3 regions of the Halobacillus sp. AWM4_238 genome follow, and region 3 is predicted to be linked to each of the others. Evidence: riboswitches for the same ligand, from Rfam matches in the RefSeq annotation. Region 3 holds a riboswitch; each other region holds the start of a gene.
The links. A riboswitch is a leader RNA that binds a small molecule or an ion and turns the genes downstream of it on or off. The one in region 3 is predicted to bind S-adenosylmethionine.

Region 1: another riboswitch for S-adenosylmethionine. It lies ahead of ACXACN_RS18610 (Na+/H+ antiporter NhaC family protein); the one in region 3 lies ahead of ACXACN_RS16350 (methionine biosynthesis PLP-dependent protein).
Region 2: another riboswitch for S-adenosylmethionine. It lies ahead of ACXACN_RS06915 (homocysteine S-methyltransferase family protein); the one in region 3 lies ahead of ACXACN_RS16350 (methionine biosynthesis PLP-dependent protein).

Annotation. Positions count from the first base shown of each region.
Region 1 covers NZ_JBSWSY010000002.1:3,739,022-3,745,470, forward strand. Annotated here, with positions in the region: gene ACXACN_RS18590 (hypothetical protein) at 1-638, shown strand, start outside; gene ACXACN_RS18595 (ABC transporter permease) at 755-1,576, shown strand; gene ACXACN_RS18600 (ABC transporter ATP-binding protein) at 1,599-2,372, shown strand; gene ACXACN_RS18605 (ABC transporter substrate-binding protein) at 2,397-3,473, shown strand; SAM riboswitch class I at 3,540-3,647, shown strand; gene ACXACN_RS18610 (Na+/H+ antiporter NhaC family protein) at 3,792-5,111, shown strand; gene ACXACN_RS18615 (glycoside hydrolase family 3 protein) at 5,417-6,449, shown strand, end outside.
Region 2 covers NZ_JBSWSY010000002.1:1,348,235-1,354,683, forward strand. Annotated here, with positions in the region: gene ACXACN_RS06900 (nucleoside hydrolase) at 1-26, shown strand, start outside; gene ACXACN_RS06905 (aspartyl-phosphate phosphatase Spo0E family protein) at 303-473, shown strand; gene ACXACN_RS06910 (alpha/beta fold hydrolase) at 615-1,166, opposite strand; SAM riboswitch class I at 1,952-2,053, shown strand; gene ACXACN_RS06915 (homocysteine S-methyltransferase family protein) at 2,253-3,302, shown strand; gene ACXACN_RS06920 (class I SAM-dependent methyltransferase) at 3,518-4,072, opposite strand; gene ACXACN_RS06925 (NAD(P)/FAD-dependent oxidoreductase) at 4,069-4,986, opposite strand; gene ACXACN_RS06930 (SAM-dependent methyltransferase) at 4,973-5,584, opposite strand; gene ACXACN_RS06935 (TetR/AcrR family transcriptional regulator) at 5,581-6,120, opposite strand.
Region 3 covers NZ_JBSWSY010000002.1:3,272,278-3,278,726, reverse strand. Annotated here, with positions in the region: gene glsA (glutaminase A) at 1-859, shown strand, start outside; gene ACXACN_RS16365 (DUF4385 domain-containing protein) at 849-1,295, shown strand; gene ACXACN_RS16360 (hypothetical protein) at 1,379-1,711, shown strand; gene ACXACN_RS16355 (hypothetical protein) at 1,766-2,155, shown strand; SAM riboswitch class I at 2,284-2,393, shown strand; gene ACXACN_RS16350 (methionine biosynthesis PLP-dependent protein) at 2,636-3,754, shown strand; gene metC (cystathionine beta-lyase) at 3,751-4,929, shown strand; gene ACXACN_RS16340 (bifunctional homocysteine S-methyltransferase/methylenetetrahydrofolate reductase) at 4,933-6,449, shown strand, end outside.

The DNA of each region.
Region 1 (6,449 bases), 470 kb from region 3:
AAAAAAGTTCACGGTTCGGCTTGGGGAGAAGGAAGGTGGGATTGTGGATGGTCGCCAGTTACTCTGTCCTGCTTATCCTCTCGATGGTCGTATTTCTACTGATTCCGTTAAACCATACAGAGTTGAAAGGACAAATGAGTGACGCAGAGGAAGAACAGAAGTCTCTGCAATTCTATGATGCAGTGTCAAATGGAAATACCGATCAGCTGGCGGAATGGCAAATTCAAGGATGGGTGTTTCCCTATAACGGTGATCCAATGAATCTGGAAGTCTCAAACAATGATGTGGACGGAATCAACATTTATGTCGAACGTACAGATGACCTTACAAAGGACATCGAGGTGATTTTCTATCAAACACCACTAATGATTAACGGATACGAAGTGAAAGAGAAGTACACGCCGGTGGTGCATATGGAAAGGTCGACACTATCGATTCATCCAGGGGAGAAATTGAACCTGAAATACCATATGTTCGGTTCTGAGTTTCCTTATCGTATGTTTGATGAAAATCATGCATCCATGTGGGACGATACAACGGTTTCCCATTGGAATGGAAGTGCTCTGTATATCCGGGTTCCTGAAGGGGCAGATCTCGTAGGTGATGATCATGACTTCATAAGAGTGAATCCATCATAAGAAACGCCTGTATGGCGTTTTTTTTTGTGCGCACCCAAGCTTATTCTGGCTATTTAAACCTGTGAATTTCACACAATTGGGCGTTCGCTCATAAATTAGCGGTAGAGGTGGTGAGTATGAAAGACGGCCGAAGGGAATCTGTGATCGACCCTTTACAAATGGAAAAACAAGAATGGAAAAAGCGGCAGATGCAGCATCGCCTGAAGCAGATGTTGACGATCGCATCACCGATTTTCATTGTATTGCTATGGGAGTTTTTATCACGAACGGGGCTGATCGATGCGCGTTTCTTCCCACCTCCGACAGAAATCGTCGGCACGTTCTGGGCGATGGGGATGAGCGGAGAATTGTTCCATCATATCGGCATCTCTCTGTTCAGGATTTTTGCAGGGTTTCTCCTTGGTGTCATCCCTGCCATCGTGATTGGTCTTTTGATGGGGCTTTACGGTCCAATTCGGCATTTTCTTTCGCCGCTCATTATGGCATTGATGCCAATCCCGACGCTTGCGCTTCTGCCGATCATCATCATTTTATTCGGTGTCGGTGAAGTTTCAAAAGTGGTGACGATTGCGGGCAGTGTGTTTTTCCCAGTCGTTATTAATACCGTTGCGGGCGTGGTGAACATTGACCGGATTTATTTGGATGTGGCCAAGAATTACGGCGCCGATTCGAAGCAGTTCTTCTTCAAAATTGCTTTGCCCGGTTCTTTGCCGGTTATGCTCGAAGGGATTCAAATGGGGCAGGCGATTGCGCTGTTAACGATCGTCGCTGCGGAAATGATGGGAGCCAACTCCGGGATCGGGTATTTGATCTGGACGTCGTATAAAGCCTTCCTGCTGAAAGAAATGTTTGTCGGACTTGTGCTCATCTCGTTCTTCGGCTACTTGTTCTCGATCATTCTCCGGGGACTGCAGGCCAAACTGCTGCCATGGCGCTAATTGATGAAAGGAGCGACAGGGGATGGAGGCTAAAATATCAATCAAAGATTTGACGAAAGTGTTTTATAAGAAAGAAAACCGTGTGACGGCACTGGAAAATATTTCGCTTGATATTGCGGACGGGGAATTTGTCTGCCTCGTCGGGCCGAGCGGCTGTGGGAAGACGACCCTCTTAAGGATTTTAGCTAACTTAGAAAAGCCGAGCGGGGGAACGTTTTCGATTGCCAAAAGTAAGAAAGAACGGCCGCTGCAATCGATGGTTTTCCAGGAACGCGGCGTCATCCCGTGGTTGACGGTTGAGGGCAATGTCAGTTTTGGATTGAAGATGAGGCATTTACCTGAGGATGTGATCAAGGAAAGAACCACGTATTACTTGGAAAAAGTAGGCCTCGGGAAGTTCGCCCAACTTTATCCGAAAGAGCTCTCCGGTGGAATGAAGCAGCGCGTAAGCATTGCCAGAGCTTTTGCGAATGACCCTGAGATTCTCCTCATGGATGAACCTTTTGCCGCGCTTGATGAGCAGAATAAATTCATTTTGCAGGAAGAACTATTGAATATATGGTCGGAGACGAAGAAAACGGTCTTATTTATTACCCATAGCATAGATGAAGCGCTCCTACTTAGTGACCGGATCCTTTTAATGAGTTCACAGCCCGGTACCATCATTGATGAGAAACGAATCCGTCTGCCGAGACCGAGAAACATGGAGCAGGTACGTGCGGATCCTGTGATGGCGGAACATTTTGTAGAGATTTGGAACCATCTTCAGGATGAAGTGCAGCGTTCGCGAAAATAGCAGAAGAAAGGGGATTAAAATCCCATGGTGAAAAAAGTATGTCATCTGTTTTCTTTTCTGTTCATCATTTTTGTGTTGTTCGGCTGTTCCTCTGGCGAGAGTGGGGAGGACCAGGGGAATAAGGAAACTCCTGATGGTGATTTTGCTCCATTAAATAAGAAAACAACGGTAGTCATTGCCGAAGATGGTGCTGCTTCTGGGGCCGGTTTTTATATCGCTGAGGAAAAAGGCTATTTTGATGACTACAACATCGATATCAAGTTCACGACGTTCGCAAACAGTGATGATATGCTACCAGCCCTGGCGGCAGGTGAAGTGGACATTGCCGGTGGCGTATCTACAGCTTCCTTTTTCAATGCTATCGCTCAAGGCATTGATGTAAAAATCATTGCTGATAAAGGGCACTATTTTGATGGCAGCTCGTATTTCAGCTTTGCCATTCGTGAAGATCTGCAGGATGAAATCAAAGAATACAGTGACTTGAAAGGGAAGCGGATTGCCGTGTCATCGAGAAACGCCGTGGATGATTACATTTTCCAGCGGATGCTTCAACATGCAGGGCTGACCGAAGGGGATGTCGAGTTCGTGCTCATGTCCGATTTTGGAAATATGCTTGCCGCGATGGGCAACAAGTCGATTGACGCCGCTCTTCAAATTGAACCACTGATCACTCAAGGGGAAGCACAGAACCTGCACGTCCGCTTCCGTGATGCCACAGATTTCGCTCCCGATGCACAAATTGCCATGGTTCTTGGATCGCCTGATTTCATTGAAAAAGATACCGACGTGTCCGTCCGCTTTATGGCCGCTTACTTGAAGGGGGTGCGCGATTACAATGACGCGTTCCTTTATGATGAGGGGCTGGATGAAGTGATTGAGATCATGACGAAGCATACAGCGTTGAAGGACACAGAAGTTTGGAAAAAAGTCGGTGTGACAGGACTCGACCCGAACGGGGAAATGTTTATCGATGATATTAAGAAACAGTTTGAGATGTATGACGCAAACGGCGCTATACGTGGGGATATTGACTTCAATGATGCCATCGATACCTCCGCTTCTGAAAAAGCGATGGAAGTGATCGGCCGCTACGAAAGGTGAGAATGAAAAAAACGCTTGTCATCGAATGGTTTTTATTGTAAAGTTACCATTGACTCAATTGAATATTTCTTATCAAGAGAAGCAGAGGAACTGGTCCTGTGATGCTTCAGCAACCACCAACATCGGTTGGCCGGTGCTAATTCCAGCAAGTGTTGATCACTTGAGAGATAAGAAGGAATGAACGGATACGATTCAGAGAGCCTTCTTATATAAGAGGGCTCTTTTTTATTTGCCGCTTTCTTCGCTTTGAACCATTCATCCTTCTCGGGATAAAACCGACTATTCTGATGAGTTTAAAATATTTTAGGAGGTCCAATCATGGCAAAATCATTGAGCAACCCTTTCGCACTCATTCCTTTTGCGATTTTCATTTTACTTTTCATCGGTTCGGGAATCGCTACAGGAGATTTCTATCAAATGCCTGTCCTTGTCGCTTTATTCGCGGCAATTCTCGTTGCTTTAGCGATGAACCGGAAGACTGATTTCCAAACAAAAATATCCCAATTGACCAAGGGGGGCGGACACCCCAACATCATCTTAATGGTCATCATTTTTCTACTAGCGGGAGCATTTGCTTCCGTAGCATCCGGCATGGGGGCCGTTGAATCGACCGTCAATCTAGGCTTGACCTACTTGCCTGGCGGTTGGATGGTCGTCGGATTGTTTGTCATCGGCTGTTTTATCTCGATTTCTATGGGAACGTCTACAGGTACGGTGGTTGCCCTGGCTCCCATCGGATTGGGTGTAGCCGAGCAGACTGACATCGGCCTTGCCTTAGTGATGGGGGCGATTGTGAGTGGTGCCATGTTCGGGGACAACCTTTCCGTCATTTCCGATACGACCATAGCAGCTGTCCGTACACAAGGAACAGAAATGAAAGAGAAGTTCAAAGCGAATTTCTTCATCGTTCTTCCAGCAGCCATCATAACAGCCATTATTTTTGGTGTGATGACCGCCGATGCAACGGCCAGCCTGCAGAATGATTACTCGTACAACATTGTTGAGATCTTACCTTACCTAGGGGTACTCGGATTCGCGATTGCCGGAGTAAATGTCATTTATGTTCTGATCGGCGGCATTGTTTTCGCCGGTGGGGTTGGACTTGTGCTTGGGAAGTTTTCCGGCATGGAATTCGTCACCCTCGTAGGGGATGGATTTACGAACATGCAGACGCTTGCGATGATTGCCGTATTGTTAGGTGGTCTAGTGGAACTCATCCGGGCTAATGGCGGCATTGAATTTCTACTGCAAGCCGTGAGCGGGAGAGTCCATTCCAATCGTGGTGGAGAGCTTGGCATTGCAGGTATTGTGACGGCCGTCAACTTTTCGACAGCGAACAATACGATTTCTATCATCACAGCCGGTCCGCTCGCCAAGCAGATTTCTGATGAATATGGCATCGAAGGCAGGCGCTCAGCAAGTATCCTCGATATTTTTTCCAGTTCCGTTCAAGGGATCATCCCTTATGGCGGACAGATTTTGGCGGTAGCGGGTGTCGCCAGCATTTCTCCAGTCGCGATTGTTCCATTTTGCATTTACCCTCTACTTACAATGGTGGCGGGTCTGTTAGCCATCGCCTTTAGATATCCGAAATTTACCGTAGAAAAAGGAAAGGCCGTATTCAAGAGCGCATCTTAATAGAGGGGGGCACCTGATCAGGTGTCCTCTTTTTTTATTTGTTTCTAAATATACTGACATGAAATTTCAAAATAAGTCTATCGAATCAGTAGGAAAGTTTTGGGAATGAAAGGTTCTGAAGAGGATTAGGGCCTTAAGTGGTATAGACGACTATACCTATTTCCGATAAGCTTTTATTACAATATGTAAACGTTTACAATAAATTGTCTTCTGCATGGGTACTACTCTACGAAATTTTTTGCAAAAGGATCTTCCTGGATAGGTAGGCGCCTTTTACAAATAGATAAATAAAGGAGGAGTGTCGAATGAAAATAGCAGGCAAATGGGTGTTCATTTTCACACTGACCATCGACATGATGCTGCCGTCGTGGTTCATGGGAGCAGAGGTGGATGCTGCTGAAAAGAGTGAGCAATCAGACTTGATTATCTTTGAGAATGTTCCGCAGGCAGATGTAACAATGGAAGGGAATGTGTTTACTCTATCTGCCCTGAACGTGTATAAAGATGGACATTTTACAAAGGTGAATGAAGGACTCGTTTGGAAATCGAAAAATCCAAACGTTGCTACGATCACGGATGACGGTACGGTCACTTTCACAGGGCAGCCTGGACGAGCGTGGGTGACGGTATCCAATGGTTCATTCAAAGACCGAATCGCCCTTGATTACAAGCCGGATCGTTCAAAGAAAAAGAAAGAGAAGCGTGACTTCAAACCGACCATCAAAAAGCAGCAAGGGGAACGGTACGACCTTGTCCAACATGCACTCTCCAACATGACAATGAAGGAAAAAGTCGGTCAGATGCTTATGCCGGATTTTAGAAAATGGGACGGGGAGAACGTAACGGAAATGCTCCCGGAGATTGAGGAGATAGTTCAAAAATATCACTTGGGCGGCGTTATATTATTCCGAGAAAATGTGGTGACAACCGAACAGACAGCGACGCTTGTGTCTGATTATCAAGCGGCCTCTGAAAAATATGGATTGCTTATGACGATTGACCAGGAAGGCGGCATTGTGACACGTCTTCAATCAGGAACGGATATGCCTGGAAATATGGCTTTAGGTGCAACACGTTCCGAAGAATTCGCTCAGGATGTAGGTTCTGTCATTGGAGCTGAATTATCATCTCTTGGGATCAACATGAACTTTGGGCCGGTTATGGATGTGAACAACAACCCTGATAACCCTGTCATTGGTGTTCGTTCTTTCGGAGAACATCCCGAACTGGTCGGGAAAATGGGCGTAGCCTACACGAAAGGGCTGCAGGAACACGGGGTAGCAGCGACTGCCAAGCACTTCCCGGGTCACGGGGATACGGCGACAGATTCCCACCTCG
Region 2 (6,449 bases), 1.9 Mb from region 3:
CTGTAATGTCTACTCGATATCTATGACCTTTTAATTTTGATTCAACTACTGTGACTCGAACCAGAGGAACCAAGAGCTCATTTAAAGATAAGAATCCCAATCACTCCCAGACCTGCATGAAGTATTTTCATTGACCCTCATTCGATTCATTAATGGAACACAAGATATGATGTATGCTGTTTGTGACAGTCGCATCTTCCACTATTCAACACACTGGTTTTTACAATTGCTTTTTTGGGTATATAAGATTTGGAATTATAATATGAAACAAAGTGGTTGAATTTTGATGAAAGGAAGATTTTTTGCAGACTGTAGATGGTTTACATAAGCAGATCGAAACCGTTAGATTAGAAATGTATGAAGCTTACAATAACTCCGCTGACTACTCTGAATTATTACAGATATCTCAACAATTGGATAACTTATTGAATCAACTTGATAAAATAAATGATCGAAACTGTAAAGTGCCCTGAGTGATCCTTAGGGCTTTCTTTATATCAAATCCAGTGTCATATCTTAGCTAACTCCCCCGAAACCGAAGACTCGATTTTACACATTACTATCCCTGTTCTCCCCTCTTTTTAATGTGAACCTTTTTCTAAGATACACCCTCATCATGCAGACTCAATATCATGAACAAGTTCATGGAGGTCACCCTGAAATACATGTCCATAATTCTCAAAGACCCTAGTTTTCGCGTGTGGAAGCTTATACGCGTAGTACTCGAAATGACGAAAAGGAACGACCTCATCATTTCGGCTATGATAAAGATAGATTTTTGAGATTTGTGAAACTCTTGAAGCAAAATTATTCGAGAGTTCAAATTCTCGGTTAAACCAATCTTTATCCAGGCCCCAGTATGGTGATCCCATCACAAATACGCCGGAGATAGCTAAGTCACAAGCTTCTTCCGAGAGATATTTCAAAAGGACTGAGCCACCCAGTGAATGGCCGATCAGAACAACTCGACCCTCCATCTCCAAAAGTTTCTCGTTTAGGATAGCCTTCCAAGCAGCATAACTCGGATTTTCAGGATTTGGCATGGCCGGACAGGATAAATGGTAATCCTCACTTAATGAATTTTGTAAATAAGAAACTAGATGGCTGCTTCCTTGCTTTCCTTCCTGTGGACCTGCACTGTGAATAAATAGGACTTGCTTCTTCAATAAATCCCCTCCTTGTACCCATTAGTGTAGATGTATATTATCCATAAGTTTTATGTCCCGAAATTACCGAACCCTATCATTCCCATAATATATATCAATAGGATCACCAAACCTAACATCCCAAGAGAAGAAATGGATAAAGCAACTGTTTTCACACGCCCTTTCGCACTAAAGAGTGCAGTAACAAAAGAACTCAATAAAAGAAATAACAATAGTGATTGGTATAAATAACCTATTAATAAAGACTCAGGTAACGGATTCAATAGTTGTGGAACAAAAAATATAAGTATAAAAATGATCATGAATAATAAAGAGATCGATCCTAAATATTTTTTCAACAAAGTCCACACCTCCACATTCTGTAAGTCTTTTAGCTATTAACATCATAACTCCAAATACTACCAGAAAAAAGCGAGGCACTTACAATATGTATTTATCTCGCATTCAAGTATTCAACGAAACTGCCCTTCTCATGCAGGCTTCGTTTCGAGGAGTTAAATATGAACAACAAACTTTAACAAAGCGATTGAGATTAGCTCAAACCATCCACTCCAAGAATCGTTATGTATATTAAAATCGCCTGAACATCATAAGGTAGTGCAGGTATTTTCAAATAGAACCATACCACCAAAAACTTTTTCTGAAAATTCCATTGATTCTTCATTTATTTTCATGTATTGTAAATCGCAAGCGAAATAATTAACATCAAATGTTCGCTTTGATTCTTGATTTAAACGTCTTACGTAATGTGTTAAACTGTTTTTCCAAAAACCACATAAGAATAAAACTTATCCAGAGAGGTGTAGGGACTGGCCCTTTGATACCTCAGCAACCAGCCATAGGCACGGTGCTAAATCCAGAAGGTAGTGATACCTTGAAGATAAGGAGACTCTTGATACATAAAGGACCCCTTATCCAAGGAGGTCCTTTTTTTATTTCAATGGACTGGATCAATGTGGAGGGGAACAGGATTGAATCGGTTATGCCCCTATCAGACAGAAAGTCTCAGAAAGTCAGCTTGTACCTGAAAAAAGGCATGAGCTTTCTAATAAACTATTCTTACAAAATGAAAGGTTGTGGAATGAAATGAAACGAACATTAGAACAAAGATTACAGGATGGACCGGTGATTTGTGGAGAAGGATACTTATTTGAATTGGAGCGCCGCGGTTATTTACAGGCCGGATCCTTTGTCCCTGAAGTAGCCCTCGATAATCCACAGGCACTAAAACAGACGTATCGTGACTATATGCTCGCTGGCTCCGACGTCGTCCTAGCCTTCACCTATAACGGCCATCGGGAGAAAATGAGAATCATCGGCAAAGAGGATTTATTAGAGCCGCTTAACCGTCAGGCCATCCGTCTAGCCAAAGAAGTTGCAGAGGAGCACCCTGAGGAAGAAGCACTCGTAGCCGGGAACATTTCCAACACTAACCTGTTCAACCCGGATGACCCTGAAGCTGTTGAAAAAACAAGAAGCATGTTTGCTGAGATGGTCGGCTGGTGTAAGGATGAAGGGGTAGATTTTGTGAACGGCGAAACCTTCTATTATTACGAAGAGGCGCTGATCGCACTGGAAGAAATTCAAAAACAAGACCTCCCTGCGGTGATCACCTTCGGTCTGATGGGAGAAAACATTTTGCGTGACGGCTACGAAGTAGAAGAAGCCTGCCGCTTATTAGAAGAAAAAGGCGCACTTGTTGTAGGGATGAACTGCTTCCGAGGACCAGCAACGATGCAGCCGTATGTAGAGAAAATCCGTAACACGGTGGACGGTTATGTAGGTGCCCTTCCAATTCCTTACCGCACGACGGAAGAACACCCGACCTTCTTCAATCTGCCGGACGGTGGCTGTGCCTGTACTCTTCCAACGGAAACAACGTTCCCAACGTCCCTGGACCCGCTATACACGAACCGATATGAGCTTGCTGAGTGGGCCAAAGAAGCGTACAGCATTGGTGTGAACTACCTGGGACTCTGCTGTGGAGCATCTCCGGCTATGCTACGTGAAGTAGCAGAAACCGTCGGCCGTACAGCCGTCAACTCCACGTATTCCCCGGATATGGAGAAACACTTCCTGTTCGGCAGTGACGACACGCTGCAGGATCACATCACATCTTATAAGACGAAAGCATAAGGAATAACGCCTGTCCTGTAATTCAGACAGGCGTTTTCAAACATTCACCTTTTTGTCTGTGGACGGTTATGAATCTTCTTAGTCAAGATTCGCTTCCCTATACTTTAAAACTCGAATTCAAGGTTACTACCTTCTGTAAACCACTTGGAGTAAGCAGGTTATTGAATAGCTTCAGTCGTGGCCAAATATTTTTATGATCGTAACAATACGAATACTCAACTGTCTTTTTTCAGGATATACATATGATAGCGCGCGTTGAATTCCGGGTAGTCTGTATAGCGGTCAGCAAGTACTTTCCACTCGACCTCCATCTCATCCAACACCCGCTTCAAGTATGCCTCTCTCTTTTCCCCTTGCATCATAAAAACAGCCAACATCCCGCCGTATTTCAACTCTGAAGCAATACGCTGGACGAGCTTCGTTTCGTTCTTGATATCCTTTTTATAAAAATGCAGCATCGAATCCAACAGAACAATATCGTGTTCCTCTTCAACCGGATACGTGTAAATATCTCCTACTTTCCCGGTTACGTTCAACTGCTCGTCACGGGACGTTTGGTTCATTTGATCAAGCCCGACAGTAGAGATATCGACGCCTGTCACCTTGTACCCCAACCTTCCTAGGCTTAATGAATCTCTGCCTTGTCCACATCCTAAATCAAGGACATGCGCTTTCGGTTCATACGCGTCAAAGAATTCCACGAGTCCAGGGTAGGGGTTTCCGAAATACGCCTGTTCTTGGTAATATTTATCGTAGGCTGGTTTTTTCAAGATGCTCCACCGTTTTCCCAATCTTCCATTGCCATCTCATGGTTCATTTCAGCGGCAACTTCATACCCTTCGCTCGCAGCCTTCAGCAATCCGGAGAATCCATTCTTCGTGTCACCGATGACATATAAGCCCTTCACAGCTGTTTCCGCTCCTTCTTCCGTCTTGACTCCACCCATGTCCGTATAGCCAATCCCAAAATGATCGAGAGAAAACGCCTGGAATTCGCCGGTGTCCATGATAAATCCGCCTGATCTATGGTACGCCTCCCCAGACGCCATCACGACCTGCTGAAGCTGACCATCCGTTGAAACAAGCTCATCAATCGGGGCTTCCACCAGCTCCACACCATGCTCTCGTAAATCTTCTACGTTTTCATTCGAAAGCACTGCCGCTCCGTTTGTAAAAACGATCAGATCCTTGCTCCAGTTATAAATCAATTTCACGTAATGCATAAGCCACGGTTCGTTACCGAAAATCGCCAAGGGCTCATCTCTCCGTTCCCAGCCGTCACAATACGGACAAGGAAAAACAGTGGAGCCATAAACATCCTGAAGTCCTTTGATGGGAGGAAGCTCCTCTTTCATCCCTGCTGCCACAACGACCCGGTAACTTGTATAACTTTCCCCGCTATCTGTCTGAACGGTAAAAACACCCTCCTCCTTCTCGAGTGCCGTCACCTTCGTTTCAACATAGCTGACCGTAGGATAAAACATGATTTCTCGCAGCCCGATTGACTTGAACTCATCAGGCTTTACCCCGTCCCGTGTCAGATAGCCGTGTGATGCCTGCGTTACACGGTTCCGAGCGGCGTTAGCATCGAGTACGAGTACCTTACGTTTCGAACGTCCCAACACAAGTGCTGCACTCAACCCGGCAGCGCCACCTCCGATTACAATTACTTCATAATTTTCCATTCATAACGATCCCCTTTCTTGCCTTCACACGCGCTGTTTTCGCTTGATACATCCCTTCCGCAACCCCAATCGGAAGTTCTCTCACCAGGTCTTTATAATCTAGAATGGTAAGTGAAGGTACAGCCTTCATTTCCTGCGCCACTTCCTCAGATGATGGAAACTCCTCCAACAGACCACCAGGTGGAAGCTCATGCTCTGTTTTGATCAATCCAAGGTAAACGAGCAGCCCGCCTTCCGCCAGTTGCTTTTCTAACCTGGCGAAAAGAAGCGCCCGTTCTTTTTCCAAAAAATGGACGAACGAGAGAAGAATCAAATCAAATGGAGCTTCGCTCGTGTACGTACGTGCATCAGCTACTTCTGCTTCGATAGGATATCCTCGTTTCTTAGAATATTCTCTAATAAACTGGACAGCCGAAGGGACAAAATCGACACTCGTCACGTTCCACCCCTGCTTGGCCAGCCAAAAACTATTGCCACCTTCCCCTGCACCGAGATCAAGCGCACGGCCTGCCGGCACAGCCTTCAACCAATCGACAATCTGCTCATCCGGTCTGGTCCAACGCTTACGGTTTTGTTGATACTCCTCGTCAAAACTCATGACAACAGCCCCTTCTCAAACGTTCTCCATGCAAGCTCCGGAATCTCTTTCGGAGCGACCGTCCCGTTCTGCAACGTCTCCCAAGCCGTTAACAACACCCCGTCATACATATGGAAAACCCAGGAATCCGGAATAGAAGAATTGATATGCCCAGCGTCCCTCAACCGTCCGATCAAGGCATAAAGCTCCTTGTTAACCTTAGAAAACTTGCACGTCTCCGGATCGTGCTCCTCATGATGCCCATGCTCACGGAATAAAAGATGAAACCCACGCTGACCTGCATTCGTCCTGATGATCATTTCCATCTGTTCCAGCGGATCCTCACACCTGTCCATCGATTCGTTAAAGATAGCTAACGTCCTTTCAATCAGCACTTCATGGATCGTAGAAAACAACCGCTCGCGGTTCTTAAAATAACGGTGAATCGTCATCCGACTGACGCTCGCCTGTTCAGCGATCGACTCCATCGATGCGCTTTCGTCTTTAGAGAGTACATCGATTGCGACATTCACAATATTGGTTTGTGTTTTGTTCATTTTCTCTCACCCCTAAACGTTACAACTATGTAACATAATGTACAACAAAGTAACATTTTCGTCAATATAAAAGCAGCCATTCATTCAGAATGCCTGCTTTTATAGAAAGGATTTTCTAAGATCTATCTTGATTACAAGATCCTATTGCACATAGGTATTCACTTTTAGACTTACCTAATACCTTTCTCATATCTCCTAGACTTATGAAATAAAAGCGATATTGTTTTTAAAAGGTGAATCAGAAATTTCCAAGATCAAGTGGATCCGGTTACCCATTAACTAAAGAACGCCCGGAGATTGAATCCAAGCATTCTTTTTTCTATTCTAGT
Region 3 (6,449 bases):
AGATTACCTCGGTGTGACCATCATTACGACAGACGGTGAATGCTTTGCCGCCGGTGATAATCACAAGTATATCCCGATGCAGAGCACCTCGAAAATCATCGGTCTTATGCTCGCCTTGCAGGACTTCGGAAAAGAGCGTGTATTCCAAACGGTGGGCATGGAGCCCATGGGGGATTTCTTCAATTCCATCAGTCAGCTGGAGTCTTACGATACAAGCAAACCTTTCAATCCCATGATTAATGCCGGAGCCATCGCCGTATCTGCTTTAATCAAAGGACAGAGCGTCGAGAAACGTTTCAACCGCTATATGGATTTTTTACGAAAGATAACGAATAATGATGAGCTCGAAATGAGTGAAGAAGTGTACGAAGCGGAGAAATCGAATGGTGCGCGGAACCGCTCTCTCGCCTACTTTATGCAGAGTACCGGAACATTGGTCACGGACGTAGAAGAAGCGCTAGACCTTTACTTTCGAATGAACTCTGTCATGATGTGCTGCCATGATTTTGCACGTGTGGGGCTGTTTCTAGCTAAAGGAGGACTGGATCTTGAAACAGGAGAAAAACTCATTCCCTCCCATCATTTACGCACGGTGAAAGCGATCATGATGACATCAGGAATGTACAACTCTTCAGGACACTATGCCGTAGAAGCTGGGTTTCCTTGTAAGAGCGGGGTATCCGGAAGCATCATCGGCTCATCCCCCGGCCGTATGGGAATCGGGGTCGTGGGTCCTGCGATCGATGAAAAAGGAAACAGCACCGCTGGTGGAGCCTTGATCAGAAAGCTTTCTCAAGATCTTGAACTAAATATGTTCGGAATCGAAAACACAGAAAGGAAGAATAAAAATGGCGTTTGATTACGACCTCGATTTTGATACAATCGATTTTCGCAAAAATCCAGAAAAATATCGAGTGGGCCGAGGTGAGCAAGGGGTACTTCTCGTCGAACCATACAAAGGTGAAATCCTGCCCCACTGGCGCTTCAAAACACCAGAGATTGCCAAGGAATCATCAGAAAAAATCTATCAAATGTTTCTCGACTATAAAGAAGAGGATGATTTTGTGGGCATGGATATGGCACGGAAGTTTTTGCAGATGGGATACACGCGCTCGCGAAGGTACGCGAATTATAAGGGCGGGAAGAAGTATGACAAAAATGGTGAAGTGAACGATCGCGACATCGACGATGAGAAAGCAGCATCCGCTGAAATTTTCGAGAAAAAGTGGATCGAGGTCAGGGAGGATGAGGACTATTTAAAGAAAAAGAAAGCCCATCAAAAAGAATACGGATGAAACGTTGACATATTTGATCGTTGAACGTAGGATAACATTAACCCGAGTAAACAAATCGGATTAATGAACCTAGGGGTGTGCCCGTGAAAACTTACCCACTTCTTGTTAACCTGCTGTTCATGATGATCTCCTGGTCGATTGGGGTTTATGCCCTATCTGTCATTTACACTTCAACGATCATCATCCCCTTCTTCAATGATTTCATCTGGATCCGCGACTACAAAGGACTCCTCGGCTTAACGACGATCTTCACCGTCCTGACGATTCCTCTGCTAGCATTTTTATATAACAAACGTAAACAGATGTCGAATAAGAGAATATGGTACGGGCTGAATGGGGCCACACTCCTGCTATGGGTCGGTACGCTTGCTTTACAAGTCAAAACCGTCCTGTACAATTTAGGCATTTGTCATTAATAGACAGGACTTCCACCTTCTCTGTCGAACCATGGAGGGAGAGGAGGAATGGATGTGGACTTTCTAACCTTTTATGAAGAGTATAAACGGAGAGCTAGTCAACAAGATTTGGATCACTTAAAAAGAGTAACATCGCGAAACCTCGAAGCAAGAGAGATTCGTCACGGCGAACGGGTGGATTATTCTTATGAAGAGTCGATCGAAGGATGGGCTCAAGCTTTTGAACACTTCCAAAATCAAGACATGATATGGATCTACACCGATCATTCCATCACCCAGCTGGACGAAAACAAACAACTGGCTGCTTTTTGGGTTTCCATTCGCTTAAACGGTGAACTCTTGGAAACTTCCAACCTTTTCTTTGATACATTCGAAAAACAAGAGGGTAAATGGCAGCTTGTCCGCTCCTACATCGAAGCCGGAGTACAAAACCCTTCCATGTAAGCCTGCTTTTGAAAAAGGAGGCTTTATTCTTATTCGGGAAAAGTTTTCGGAAAATTCTTTCTAGCATATTGTCAAAACTTTCTGAGTAGTGTAGAGTAATCAGCAATTAGAAAAAATTACAATTGAATCTCTTATCAAGAGAGGCAGAGGGACTGGCCCGACGAAGCCTCAGCAACCACTGGTTCGACCAGAAAGGTGCTAACTCCAGCAAGTTGTTTTACAACTTGAAAGATAAGAAGAAGAGCCGTCCACACAAAAGTCTTCTTCTTCGAGAAGGCTTTTTTTATTTTTATTTTACAGAAATTAGGAAGACCCACTTTCAAGACTTTAGTTTGGGTGGAGCATAGCGGCGGGAGTGACTCGCTTTCCCGAACCACCATCCAAACATACAAACGTCTCGAAGTTACATCTTACACGAGAGGGAGTTACTGTTTAACCAGCGTTTATTTTGAACCAATAACTTATAAAGGATGTGGTGTTATGTGTCCACACAGGGATACGAAATTCGTTCAGACTGGAAACCAGCGGCATGAGCCTACCGGCGCGATTAACCCTCCCATTTACCTTTCCACCCCTTACCGCCATCCTGGTTTAGGGGAGTCGACGGGCTTTGATTATTCGAGGACCGGAAATCCCACCCGCCAAATTCTCGAGTCTTCCATCGCAGATATTGAAGGCGGAGATGCAGGTTTTGCGTTCAGCTCAGGGATGGCTGCGATCCAAACCGCGTTATCTCTTTTTAAGAAAGGCGATGAGATCATCGTTTCCGAAGATTTGTATGGCGGGACGTTCCGTTTGTTTGAACATATGGAAGAACGTTATGACCTCAGGTTCCATTATTGTGACAGCAACAACCTTGAACGGATCCACGACTACATCAATGAGCGGACGAAAGCCATCTACGTGGAAACACCGACAAATCCGCTGATGCATACAGCAGACATCAAGCAAATTTCAACGGTCGCGAAAGCTCATCACCTTCTGCTCCTTGTCGATAACACCCTGTACACTCCGGTGTTGCAGCAGCCGATTGCAGAAGGTGCAGATGTGGTCATTCACAGTGCTACGAAATATTTGGCCGGTCATAACGATGTCCTTGCCGGTATTCTTGTTAGCAAAGGAAAAGACGTAACGGAGAAGCTCGCTTTTCATCAAAATACATCGGGCGCTGTCCTTTCCCCTTTTGATTCATGGCTTGTCATGCGCGGAATGAAGACCCTCCCTCTCCGGATGCGTCAGCATGAAAACAATGCAAAATCCGTTGTTGCCTTTTTAGAAGAACATCCGCACGTGACAGATGTTTTCTATCCTGGTCAAGGTGGGATGGTTTCCTTCAAACTTCAATCCGAAGCTTGGATCGATCCATTCTTACGGAACTTGAAGTTAATCAGTTTTGCCGAAAGCCTTGGAGGTGTAGAGAGTTTCATCACCTATCCTGCAACTCAGACTCATGCAGATATTCCAGAAGAGACCCGGATCAGCTACGGCGTCTGTAACCGACTGCTTCGTTTCTCTGTCGGCGTCGAACATATCGATGATTTGATTCAAGACCTTGATTATACCCTCACCCAACTACCGAAGGAGGAATCTGTACGATGACCGATCATTCTTTGCAAACGCGATTGTTGCACAGTGATTATAAATTCGACCCGCATACAGGCGCTGTCAGTGTCCCCATTCAACAGGCATCCACCTTTCATCAGCAGGATTTCGACAACCCCGGGGACTACGACTACAGCCGATCCGGAAACCCGACCCGACGAGCTTTGGAGGAGACCATTGCCGGTCTTGAGAGCGGCACAAACGGCTTTGCTTTCGCTTCAGGGATGGCTGCCATTTCAACAGCCTTCATGCTGTTATCAAAAGGCGACCATGTCGTCATCACCCAGGACGTTTATGGAGGCACCTTCCGCATGATCCACGATGTGCTCATCAGATTTGGAATCGATCACACATTCGTTGATATGACGGACCTTCATGAGGTGGCGACGGCGATTCAGCCTAATACGAAACTTTTGTATATAGAAACGCCGTCCAATCCCACGCTTGAGATTACAGATATTCGTGCTGTCGCAAAGTTAGCGAAAGCGAACGATTGCTGGACATTCGTCGATAACACATTCATGACACCCGCCCTTCAACGACCGCTCGAACTTGGGGCAGATCTCGTCCTCCATAGTGCGACGAAATTCATTGCCGGTCATAGTGATGTGGTTGCAGGCCTTGCCGTAACAAGAGATCAAGAGATTGCGGAGCAGCTCGGATTTTTACAAAATTCATTCGGATCGATTCTAGGCGCACACGATTGTTGGCTCGTGCTTCGCGGCTTGAAAACTCTCCATTGCCGAATGACTCAATCGTCAGCATCTGCTGTTAAGATTGCAGAGAAATTAAGCGCCCACCCGCACGTGGAACAGGTCTACTATCCTGGCTTCCGTTTTCATCCTGGCAGCTCGACCCAGACGTATCAGGCAGAAGGGGCCGGAGCGGTATTATCATTCCGTTTGCGGGATGAAGATGCGGTCCGGCAGTTTACAAAGCACGTGGAGCTCCCTGTTTATGCCGTAAGTCTTGGGGCGGTCGAATCGATCTTGTCCTATCCTGCCCGGATGTCTCATGCATCGATGCCGAAAGAAGAACGTGAAAAGCGAGGGATAACAGACGGGTTGCTTCGTTTATCTGTCGGTCTTGAGAACCCGGATGATTTGATCAAGGACTTTTACCAGGCATTAGAAAAATCAGGATCTCAAGCATTCTTACAAACAGGAGGTTGAACAATGGATCTACGCGAAGCTTTACACCACCAGACGATGATTGGAGACGGAGCTATGGGCACCCTCCTCTACTCTTATGGCATCGATCGATGTTTTGAAGAATTGAACCTCTCCCACTCTGAAGAAGTATTGAACGTCCACCGCGCTTACGTGAACGCTGGTGCGGACGTCATCCAAACGAATACTTACGGCGCCAATTATATTAAACTGGAACGCTACGGCCTTCAAGATCAAGTCAAAGAGATCAATGCCGCTGCTGTCAAACTTGCCAAACAAGCGGCCGGTGACGAGCAATACGTAGTCGGAACCATCGGTGGCGTCCGGGGGGCCCGCAAACAAGCCATATCGACAGAAGAAATCAAGCGCAGCTTCAGGGAACAGCTGTACTGTCTTCTTTTTGAAAAAGTCGACGGCCTTCTGCTTGAAACCTTTTATGATTTAGAAGAGATCAAGACTGTTTTAAAGATTGCTAGAAAAGAAACACACCTGCCGATCATCGCTCAAGTATCCATGCATGAGGCGGGTGTCCTGCAAGACGGCACCCCACTTCCCGATGCACTCAAACAGCTGGAAGACTTAGGCGCTGATGTTGTCGGCGTCAATTGCAGACTCGGACCTTATCACACGATTCAATCGTTAGAAGAGGTTCCGCTTCCGGAGCGTGCTGTGTTGTCAGCTTATCCGAATGCAAGTTTGCCCGCCTACCAGGATGGTAGGCTCGTTTATCCAACGGACCCGACATATTTCCAAAAAAGTGCCCAATCCCTTTTTGAGCAAGGCGCCCGTCTGATCGGCGGCTGCTGCGGAACGACACCGGAACATATCGAAGCCATTGCTGCTAGAGTCAAAGGAAAAGCACCGATACAGGATAAGGTGGTTCCATTCAAAAAGAAGACGGAGGTGCGGGTGTCCAATCCGATTGATCCACGTCCCCACCTTCATGAAAAAGCCAAAAAAGGCCGTTCTATCATCGTTGAACTTGATCCGCCGAAAAAATTGAAGACCGATCGCTTTTTTGAAGGAGCGAAAGCTTTACAGGAAGCGGGTGTCGATTCTGTCACACTCGCAGACAACTCTCTCGCTTCTCCGAGAATAAGCAACACGGCGATGGCATCAATCATTAAAGAGAAGTATCAGGTGGACCCACTCGTCCACATAGCCTGCCGGGATCGCAATTTACTAGGTTTGCAATCTCATTTAATGGGGCTTCATGCTCTCGGCATTCGTCAGCTCCTTGCCGTTACAGGAGATCCAACCAAAATAGGGGATTTCCCGGGGGCCACTTCGGTGTATGACCTGAACTCTTTTGATCTCATTCATTACATCAAGCAAATGAACAAGGGCATCTCTTTTTCCGGAAAAAATCTAGGTGAGAATACGTCCTTTTCGGTAGCTGCTGCGTTTAATCCGAATGTGCGCAACTTGAACCGTGCCGTCGGACGAATGGAGAAGAAAATCAAATACGGGGCTGACTACTTCATCAGTCAACCGGTCTTCAATGAAGAGCAGATCATCGAGGT